Regions from separate parts of the Mesorhizobium sp. B2-3-7 genome, predicted to be linked through region 1. Evidence: predicted binding sites of a transcription regulator. Region 1 holds the regulator's gene; each other region holds the start of a gene.
What was found. Region 1 encodes LexA, which represses DNA repair genes until DNA is damaged. Its sites were predicted from a motif close to TGTTCNNNNTGTGTTCNG; they were not measured.
Positions count from the first base shown of each region.

Region 2: a site for LexA is predicted at 1,948-1,965, ahead of FJ940_RS02930 (YifB family Mg chelatase-like AAA ATPase). Genes of this name have one in related genera too.
Region 3: a site for LexA is predicted at 1,165-1,182, ahead of FJ940_RS09715 (single-stranded DNA-binding protein). Genes of this name have one in related genera too.

Region 1 is NZ_VFVV01000015.1:39,411-42,682, forward strand. Features, by position in the region: gene FJ940_RS24445 (ComEC/Rec2 family competence protein) at 1-955, shown strand, start outside; gene lexA (transcriptional repressor LexA) at 949-1,692, opposite strand; gene FJ940_RS24455 (TetR/AcrR family transcriptional regulator C-terminal domain-containing protein) at 2,145-2,822, shown strand; gene kynU (kynureninase) at 2,819-3,272, shown strand, end outside.
Region 2 is NZ_VFVV01000001.1:576,137-579,408, reverse strand. Features, by position in the region: gene FJ940_RS02945 (glycosyltransferase) at 1-479, shown strand, start outside; gene FJ940_RS02940 (GtrA family protein) at 484-858, shown strand; gene gshB (glutathione synthase) at 932-1,873, shown strand; gene FJ940_RS02930 (YifB family Mg chelatase-like AAA ATPase) at 2,059-3,272, shown strand, end outside.
Region 3 is NZ_VFVV01000004.1:43,521-46,792, reverse strand. Features, by position in the region: gene FJ940_RS09730 (ATP-dependent Clp protease proteolytic subunit) at 1-200, opposite strand, end outside; gene FJ940_RS09725 (SRPBCC domain-containing protein) at 232-735, opposite strand; gene FJ940_RS09720 (metalloregulator ArsR/SmtB family transcription factor) at 732-1,046, opposite strand; gene FJ940_RS09715 (single-stranded DNA-binding protein) at 1,283-1,795, shown strand; gene FJ940_RS09710 (DUF2306 domain-containing protein) at 1,836-2,249, shown strand; gene FJ940_RS09705 (OsmC family protein) at 2,272-2,697, shown strand; gene FJ940_RS09700 (MarC family protein) at 2,703-3,272, opposite strand, start outside.

The DNA.
Region 1 (3,272 bases):
CGCGGGAAGCGCCACGGCGCTTTTCGCCATCTGGCATTTCCAGCGCGTGTCGCCGCTCAGCCTGTTCGCCAATCTTGCCGTCATGCCGATCGTTTCGGTCGTGATGTTCCTTGCGGTTGCCAGCGCGCTGCTGATGCCGTTCGGGTTCGATGGACCATCCCTTTATCTGATGGGCAAGGGACTGACCGCGATGATCGCCATATCAGGATGGATCTCGCAACGCTCGCCGGTCGACGCGGTCGGGTTGATTTCGCAGCAATCCGTCCTTCTGGTGGCGATCGCCCTGGTCATCGCGACGATGGCCACGACATGGCTGCGGCTGGCGGCACTTCCCTTCGCGCTCGCCGGCCTGTTGACCGTCTCGGACACGCGCACGCCGGACGTGCTGATTTCGGAGGATGCCCGCCTGGTGGCGTTGCCGATCGGCGGCGGCGAGCTCGCGATCAACCGGGCGCGCCCGAACGAATTCACCGTCGATAATTGGAAACGCGCGCTGAAGTCCGAAACCATCGTTGCGCCGGAACTGTTCGACAGCGGAGACCGACAGTTCGACATCTTCGATCCCGCGCAACTTCCGGCGGGAGCGCCTTTCTATTGCTTCACGGGCCTGTGCATGGCCCGGCATACCTCGGGGGCGATCATCGCGCAGGTGGAGGATCGCAAGGACGCCTGGAGGGCCTGCTCCTATGCGGATCTGATCGTCATCAACGACCCCGCGGGCTACGATCCCTGCCACAATCCGCTGGTTCTCGTCATCACCAAGCGGCAGCTCGCTCGCAAGGGAAGTGCCGCCGTCTTCTTCGACCAGCAATCGGCGACGGCACCGGCACGGGTCAGCTTTGCCGTCGACAGGCCATATCGGCCCTGGCACGAACAGCGGAAATTCTCACGCGAGGCAAGGGGACTGCCGCCTTACCGTAAACCCGAAAAGCCCATCGCCGACCCCGCTCAGTAGCGCCTGATCAGGCCGACCAGCTTGCCTTGCACCTTGACCCTGTCCGGTCCGAAAATACGTGTTTCATAGGCCGGATTGGCAGCCTCGAGCGCAATCGAAGCACCCTTTCGGCGGAAGCGCTTCAGCGTTGCTTCCTCCTCGTCCACCAGGGCCACGATGATCTCGCCGGGACTTGCGGTGTCGGCATTGCGGATGATGACCGTGTCGCCGTCGAAAATGCCGGCCTCGATCATCGAATCGCCCTTGACCTCCAGCGCATAGTGTTCGCCGCCCATGATCATGTCAGGCGGCACTGAAATGGAATGCGTCTGATGCTGGATGGCGTCGATCGGCACACCCGCTGCGATGCGACCCATGACCGGGATCGACACCGCTGAAACCGCGTCGTCGTCATTGCCGGCAGCGGGCAGACGCGAAGACGTCGCCGGCTTGATCTGCCGGCTAGGGCTGCTGCCCTGTCCGAGGCTGCCCTGGATGACGCTCGGGGAGAACTTCTTTGCCGCGTTAAGACCCGGCGCGATCGAGTCCGGCAGGCGCAGCACCTCCAGCGCGCGCGCCCGGTTGGGCAGGCGGCGAATGAAGCCGCGCTCCTCCAACGCCGTGATCAGCCGATGAATTCCCGACTTGGAGGCGAGGTCCAGCGCTTCCTTCATCTCGTCGAAGGACGGCGGAATGCCGCTTTCCTTCAGCCGTTCATGGATGAACATCAAGAGTTCATGTTGCTTGCGCGTGAGCATGGCGGCCCCCAAAGGCATTGCACGAAGGGTCTGGAACCAGAATCAGAAAACAAACCCAGAACAAACACTATCTGTTCCAGTTGTGTTCCGCAACCATTTAAAGTTTAATGAATTTGTTAAGGCGACGGAAACGAAATGCCCTCCCGCAGCCAGCATCCTGCCAGCGCGGTCCGTCGTCAATGCGCTCCCGGGCCCTTTGAAACTATTTTGGTTAATGGCCTGTGGCCCGACCGGTCTCCACTCTTGGCACAAGCCTGCAAGCTGGGTGACCGGCAGGTGCGGGGTGCGTTTGGGCGGATTAGAAACCCCTGCGGCTCGTGAACGAAACGAAACCAAAATGCCAACTTCCGCCGGAAAACGGCCAGACACCACCACTGGTCGCGACGGGCTGCGTTCGTTCGTTCGCTTGACGAAACCGTATAATAATGTACGGTTTTCGAAGAGGAACACCAATGACCACGCCGAAGCAGGCCGCGCGACGCGAACGGATAGAGGAGGCCGCCTATGCGGTGCTCCGGGAAGCCGGCTACAAGAGCGCCTCCCTGCTTGCTATCGCCAAGCGGGCATCGGCCTCGAACGAAACCCTCTACAACTGGTACGGCAACAAGCAGACCCTGTTTCGATCCTTGATCGAAGCCAATGCGGGAGAGGCAAGGAAGCTGCTGGAGGACGCCCTTCACCAGGCGCGCGATCCGCTCGAAACCCTGAACTTGCTCGGGCCAGTCCTGCTGACCCTCGTGACGGGCGACAAGGCGGTGGCGCTCAATCGCGCCGCGGCCGGCGACGTCAACGATACAGGCACGCTTGGCCAATCGATCGCGCAATTCGGCCGCAATACCATAATGCCGCTTGTTGGCGACCTGCTTCGAACCGCAAGTCGGGCCGGCCTGATCGCCTGTGACGATCCTGCCGAAGCCGCCGACATCTACATCAGTCTTTTGATCGGCGATCTCCAGGTTCGCCGGATCGTTGGGGTGCTCGAGGAACTGCCTCGGGCGGAAATCGAGCAAAGATCGAACCGGGCGTTCACCCTGTTCTTGCGCCTCTATGCGGCCAGCCCTTGCCCGGGCGGCAAAACAGCCGGCCCGTTTCCAGGGCGCTCTTCTCACCGAGGAACATCGCGACCATGAGCAAAATTCCCGATCTCGCAGCGATCGAGGCAATGGACACCGCGGATCCGCTGCGTGCCATGCGTGACCGCTTCACCTTGCCCCAGGGGGTGATCTATCTCGACGGCAATTCGCTGGGCGCCGCTTCGCCAGCCGTGTTCGGCGAGCTGCAGAAGGCCGCCACGCAGGAGTGGGCGCAGGATCTCATCCGCGCCTGGAACACCGCCGGCTGGTTCGACATGCCGGTCGAACTCGGCGACCAACTCGGGCGCCTGATCGGGGCCGCCGCCGGCCAGACGGTGGTCTGCGATACCACCTCGATCAACATCTACAAGGTGCTGCATGCGGCACTCGGGATGCGGCCGGACAGGTCAGTCATCATCGCCGAGGGGGACAGCTTTCCGACCGATCTCTATATGGCCGAAGGCGTTGCCTCGACGCGGCCGGGCACGGTGCTGCGGCTCGAGGGTG
Region 2 (3,272 bases), on a different contig from region 1:
AGACCGAAATGTCGGTGCATGCCTCGCAGCTCAAATTGCCCGTCAGCGAGATCGCGCTCGATTACGGCAAGCGGCCGGACGGCTCGTCGTCGAAGCTTTCGACGTTTCGCGACGGCGCCAGGATCCTTTGGATGTTCGCCATGCTGATGAAGGAAACGCAACCGCTGCGTTTCTTCGGCGCCTTCGCCCTGGTCTTCCTGGCGTCGAGCCTGTTCCTGATGGCGCCGGTGCTGGTCGAATTCGCCGAGACCGGGCTGGTGCCGCGCATGCCGACATGGGTGCTGTCGGTCGGCCTGCTCTTGCTCTCGATGCTGGCTGGTGTGACTGGGGTGATCCTCGACTCGGTGTCGCGCGGCCGCGCCGAACAGAAGCGCATCTTCTACCTGTCGATGCCTTCGGGCCGCATAGAGCGGCGCGAGCGCGCCAGCGAGCCGACTGCCGCGAAGGCCGGCCCAGGCAAGACGCCTCGCGCCGCATGAAGCGGTGAGCCGTCTCGTCCGCTTCGTCTTTGCCGGCGGCATCGGCTTCGTCGCCGACGCGGCCGCCCTCTGGTTGCTGCTTGCCGTCACGCCGCTCGGCCCTTTCAGCGCCCGCATGCTGTCCATCGGCTTTGCACTCTGTGTCACCTGGCAGACAAACCGGCATCTGACCTTCTCGCCGTCGAGCCGCGGCTTGGTGCGGGAAGGCGTGCGCTATGGCAGCGTCGGCATCGCCACCAGCATCGCCAACTATCTGGTCTACTGCGCCATCCTTGTCGTCCTGCCGACAACCCCGCCATTGGCCGCCCTTGCTTTCGCTTCGCTGGCCGCCATGGCGCTGTCCTTTCTCGGCTATTCCAGGCTGGTCTTCGACCGCTAGCGGCGTGGCCCGATTGGCAGAAGGCGCCGGGACCCTTATATCGCTCTCTCATCGACCGTGCTGGGGACCTGCCATGAAGCTGAAAATCGCCGTCCAGATGGACCACATCTCCACCGTGTCGATCGCCGGAGACACTTCTTTCGCGCTGTCGCTGGAGGCGCAGCGGCGCGGCCATCAGCTCTACCACTACACGCCCGACCGACTGTCGCTGCGCGACGGCAAGGTGTTCGCCCGCATCGAGGAGATGCAGGTGCGCGACGAGAAGGGCAGCCACTATTCGCTGGGCGAGAAGGTGCGAACCGACCTGTCGGAGATGGACGTGATCCTGCTGAGACAGGATCCGCCCTTCGACATGAACTACATCACCACCACGCACATACTGGAGCGCATCCACCCCAGGACGCTGGTGGTCAACGACCCAGCCTGGGTGCGCAACAGCCCGGAAAAGATCTTCGTCACCGAGTTTTCCGACCTGATGCCGGAAACGCTGATCACCAAGGATCCCCAGGAGGTCGCCGCCTTCCGCAAGGAATTCGGCGACATCATCGTCAAGCCGCTCTACGGCAATGGCGGCGCGGGTATCTTCCATCTGCTGGAGGCCGACCGCAACCTCGCCTCGCTGCTCGAAATGTTCGGCCAGTTGTTCCGTGAGCCCTACATCGTGCAGCGTTACCTGAAGGATGTGCGCAAGGGCGACAAGCGCATCATCCTGATCGACGGCGAGCCGGTCGGGGCCATCAACCGGGTGCCGGCCGAGCACGATTCCCGCTCCAACATGCATGTCGGCGGCCGCGCCGAGAAGACCGAGCTGACCGAGCGCGAACGCGAGATCTGCGCCCGCATCGGGCCGGCGCTGAGGGAACGCGGCTTCATCCTCGTCGGCATCGACGTCATCGGCGACTACATGACCGAGATCAACGTGACCTCGCCGACCGGCGTGCGTGAAGTCAAACGCTTCGGCGGCGCCGACATCGCCAGCCTGTTCTGGGACGCGGTGGAGGCCAAGCGGAAGTAACCGTTTTCATTTCGTATTAACCATGTTCCGTTTTTGCAACCGGAGACAATCGCGCTGCAACTTCAGCGATTTCATGTTCCTGTAATGTTCTTGATTTAGCCGAGGAATTGTGATTGTCTCCGGGCCAGGCCCTTCGCGGCCTGATTGCAAAAGGCTTGGGGCAAGCCCAGATCCGGGGGCAAAACATGGTGGCGCGGGTTCGCACGGTTGCTTTCCAGGGCATCGAGGCCGTTCCGGTCGACGTGCAGGTTATGATAGCGCCCGGCAAGGTCAACATGCACATCGTCGGCCTGGCCGACAAGGCGGTGGCCGAAAGCCGCGAACGGGTGCAGGCGGCACTCCATGCTTCCGGCCTGTCGATGCCGTCCAAGAAGGTCACTGTCAACCTGGCGCCCGCCGACCTGCCCAAGGAGGGCAGCCACTACGATTTGCCGATCGCGCTCGGCCTGATGGCGGCGCTTGGCGCCATTCCGGGCGACATGCTGGCCGGCTATGTCGTGCTTGGCGAACTCTCGCTCGACGGCACCATCGCCGCCGTCGCCGGCGCCTTGCCGGCCGCGATTGGGGCCAATTCCGAAGGCAAGGGGCTGATCTGCCCCTTCGCCTGCGGCCCGGAAGCCGCCTGGGCCGGCAAGGACTTTGACATACTCGCGCCGCGCAGCCTGATCGCCATCGCCAATCATTTCCGCGGCACGCAGGTGCTGTCCCGGCCGGAGGCCGGCATCCATGCCGCGGCGCGCGACCTGCCCGATCTTGCCGACATCAAGGGCCAGGAAACCGCCAAGCGGGCACTGGAGGTGGCGGCGGCCGGCGGGCACAACCTGCTGATGGTCGGCCCGCCCGGATCGGGAAAATCGATGCTGGCGCAGCGGCTGCCGTCGATCCTGCCGCCGCTGGCGCCGAAGGAATTGCTCGAAGTGTCGATGATCGCCTCCGTCGCCGGCGAGCTTGGCGAGGGCAAGCTGACCGACCGGCGGCCGTTCCGCGCGCCGCACCATTCGGCCTCGATGGCGGCGATGGTCGGCGGCGGCATCCGGGCGCAGCCGGGCGAGGTGTCGCTCGCGCACCACGGCGTGCTGTTCCTCGACGAATTTCCCGAATTCACGCCGCAGACGCTCGACGCGTTGCGCCAGCCGCTCGAGACCGGCGACTGCATGATCGCGCGCGCCAACCACCGCGTCACCTATCCGGCGCGCATCCAGCTTGTGGCGGCGATGAACCCGTGCCGCTGCGGCATGGCCGGCGAGCCCGGCTATCGCTGCCTGCGCGGCGAACGCTGCCGCACCGATTACCAGGCGCGCATCTCGGGACCGCTGCTCGACCGCATCGATCTCAGGATCGAGGTGCCGGCGGTCTCGGCCAGCGACCTGATCCGGCCCGACCGGGCGGAGAAGAGCGC
Region 3 (3,272 bases), on a different contig from region 1:
TAAAGCGAGATCTCCTTGTCGGGATTATCCGATTCCAGCGACAGAAGCTGGGCGCAGACCAGCGCCGACATGCCGTCGTTGATCTCGCCGTTGATAAAGACGATGCGCTCGCGCAGCAGCCGCGAGAAAATGTCGAAGGCGCGCTCGCCGCGGCTCGACTGCTCGATCACCATCGGCACCAGATTGGCAAAACCGGTCATCGTCTCTCTCCGTTTTTCATGTGTCGGCCACTCAAGCGGCGCGCTGCAGAAGGCAAAATGAATTGGCTGCGGGGCGGCGGCCGGAGGCACGCGCAGCGAATGAAAGCCGGCAGCCGGCGCCTGCCATGGTCACCATGGGCCTGGCGGCGGATGTCGCCGCACGGGCAAAGCCTTCATGGATAATATGCAGATGCGTGCCGCCCGAAACGGTGCGGGCGAGCGTGAAGGTGACGATGCTGTCGAGCGGGTTCCGTTCCTCGTCGGGCCGCGGCTGTTCCCGCCAGGAATAGCGAAGCCTTTTTCCGGGCTCGGCATCGAGGATCTCGCATTCGATCGGCGCATCCGCCCCGGCAAAGGCGAAATTGCTGCCGATCTCAGGATTGATGTCGTTGGGCATCATCCAGGCCGCAAGCAATTCGGGCACGGTCAGCGCCCGCCATACCTTTTCCGGCGGCTCGGGGAGATCGCACTCGAACTCGATCGCGTCGGGGGCGGTCCGCGCAGGGCTTTCGTCGGTCACTGGTGCGTGCGTCATTGGTCCATGTCCTTGAGAACCGTCCTCAGTTTTTCGATGCGCTCGGGCCAGAACGTCCGGTAGCGTTCGATCCAGCCAAGCAGCGGGTCGAGCCCTTGCGGATCGGCGCGGTAATAGGCGTTGCGGCCCGCCCGCCGCTCGACCACCAGGCCTGCGCTGCGCAGCACCGCCAGGTGCTGCGACACAGCCGGCTGCGATACCGTCATGCCGGTGCGCAGCTGCGACACCGTCATCTCGCTGGTGGCGAGGCGTTCATAGACGGCGCGTCGGGTGGGGTCGGCCAGCGCCCGGAAAATTTCCGCTTCGATCATGGCGAAAGCATAAGTCGATACTTATCGATTTGGCAAGCGATGTTTTACGGCCCATATGAAGGGAAGCTGGCGGCTCCGGCATTACTGCCATTCCTTGACAATGAGCGGCGATGCGTATAGGAACGAAAAGAGAACAAAAACCTTGTGGGAAAAGGCAGCCACGGCAGGCAACGGGTGTGCGCAACCTGTAAGGTGCTGCGACAAAAATTTGTTTCGGACGAGCGCGGAGAAGTATCATGGCGGGTAGCGTCAACAAGGTCATTCTGGTCGGCAATCTCGGAGCGGACCCGGAGATCCGCCGCCTGAATTCTGGCGAGCCGGTCGTCAACATCCGCATCGCAACATCGGAAAGCTGGCGCGACAAGAATTCCGGCGAGCGCAAGGAAAAGACCGAGTGGCATAATGTCGTCATCTTCAATGAGGGCATCGCCAAGGTTGCCGAGCAGTATCTGAAGAAGGGCATGAAGGTTTATGTCGAGGGCCAGTTGCAGACACGCAAATGGCAAGACCAGACCGGTGCCGACAAATACACGACGGAAGTCGTGCTGCAGAGGTTCCGCGGCGAGCTGCAGATGCTCGACGCGCGCGGCCAGGGCGAGGGCGGCCAGGTCGGCGGTTATTCCGGCGGCGGCAGCCGTGGTTCCGATTTTGGCCAGTCCGGCCCGAACGAAGGCTTCAATCGTGGCGGCGGCGCTCCCAAGGGCGGCGGCGGTTCGTCGCGCGAGCTGGACGACGAAATTCCGTTCTGAGCATCGACACGGCGTGACGGGCATTTGAGGAGAGGGCGCGATGTCGCTCGGACCGCTCCTATCGGCACGTCCTCCGATCCCATGGCATGCGCTCGCGGCCTTTGCCGCGCTAGCGATAGGCGGCGTGCAGCTGGCGCTGCCGAAAGGCACGCTGCGCCACCGCGCGATGGGCTATCTCTGGGCGGCGCTGATGCTGGCCGTCGCCATCTCGAGTTTCTGGATCCAGCAGATACGGCTCATTGGCCCTTTCAGCCCGATCCATCTCTTGTCGATCCTGGTGCTGGTCACGGTGCCGCTGGCGGTCTGGCATGCACGCAATCACCGCGTCGCCAAGCACCGCAAGGCGATGATTGCGTTGTATATCTTTGCACTGGTGGGTGCCGGTGTCTTTACGCTGGTGCCCGGCAGAATCTTGCACGACGTGGTCTTCGGCGTCGCGCAAGCCAGACCGTGATCCCGAGTGGAAGGAATATCAGTTGAAAGCACGCATCAAATGGGTCGAGGAACGCACCTTCGTCGGCGAGTCCGGCACAGGCCATAAGGTCGTACTGGGGACCGCGTTCGGCCCTGAAGGGAGAACGCCGGGGCCGAGCCCGATGGAACTGGTGCTGATCGGCACCGGCGGCTGCTCGGCCTATGATGTCGTCCATATCCTCGAAAAGGGGCGCGAGGCGATCGAGGACTGTGTGGTCGAGCTCGATTCCGACCGAGCCGAGACCGATCCCAAGGTGTTCACCCGCATTCATATGCATTTCATCGTCAAGGGCAGGGCGCTGTCGCCCGACAAGGTGAAGCGGGCGATCGATCTCTCGATCGAAAAATACTGTTCGGCTTCGGCCATGATGTCCAAGACCGCCGCCATTACCCACGATTTCGAAATTATCGACACGACGGCAAAATAAGCGGCCTATGAGGCCATCAGCGCCTTGATGCCGTCAGCCACGAACTGGACGGCAAGTGCCGCCAGGATAACGCCGAGCAGGCGGGTCAGGATCGAACGGCCGGTCTGGCCGAGGATGCGGTCGATGCGCTCCGAGAGCACGAACACGAGATAGGTGATGGCGAGGCAGACGAAGATGATGCCGACCAGTGCCGCCTGGGCGCCAAAACCCTGAAACGAGCCGGAGAGCAGCACAGTCGCCGAAATCGCGCCAGGGCCGGCGATCAGCGGGATCGCCAGCGGGAAAGCGGCGATGTTGTGGATCATGTCCTTGGTGATGGCGACGTCGCCGATCTTCTCCTTGCGGTCTTGCCGGCGCTCGAACACCATTTCGAAAGCGATGAAGAACAGAAGGAACCCGCCGGCGACGCGGAATGCCGGCAGCGTGATGCCGAACACCGACAGGATCGACGCGCCGGCAACCGCGAACAGCGCCATCACAAGGAAGCCAATGACCGAGGCGCGGACCGAGACCTGCTGGCGCTCCTCGCGGTTCATGCCGCGCGTTATCGCCAGAAACAGCGGCGCCAGCCCGGG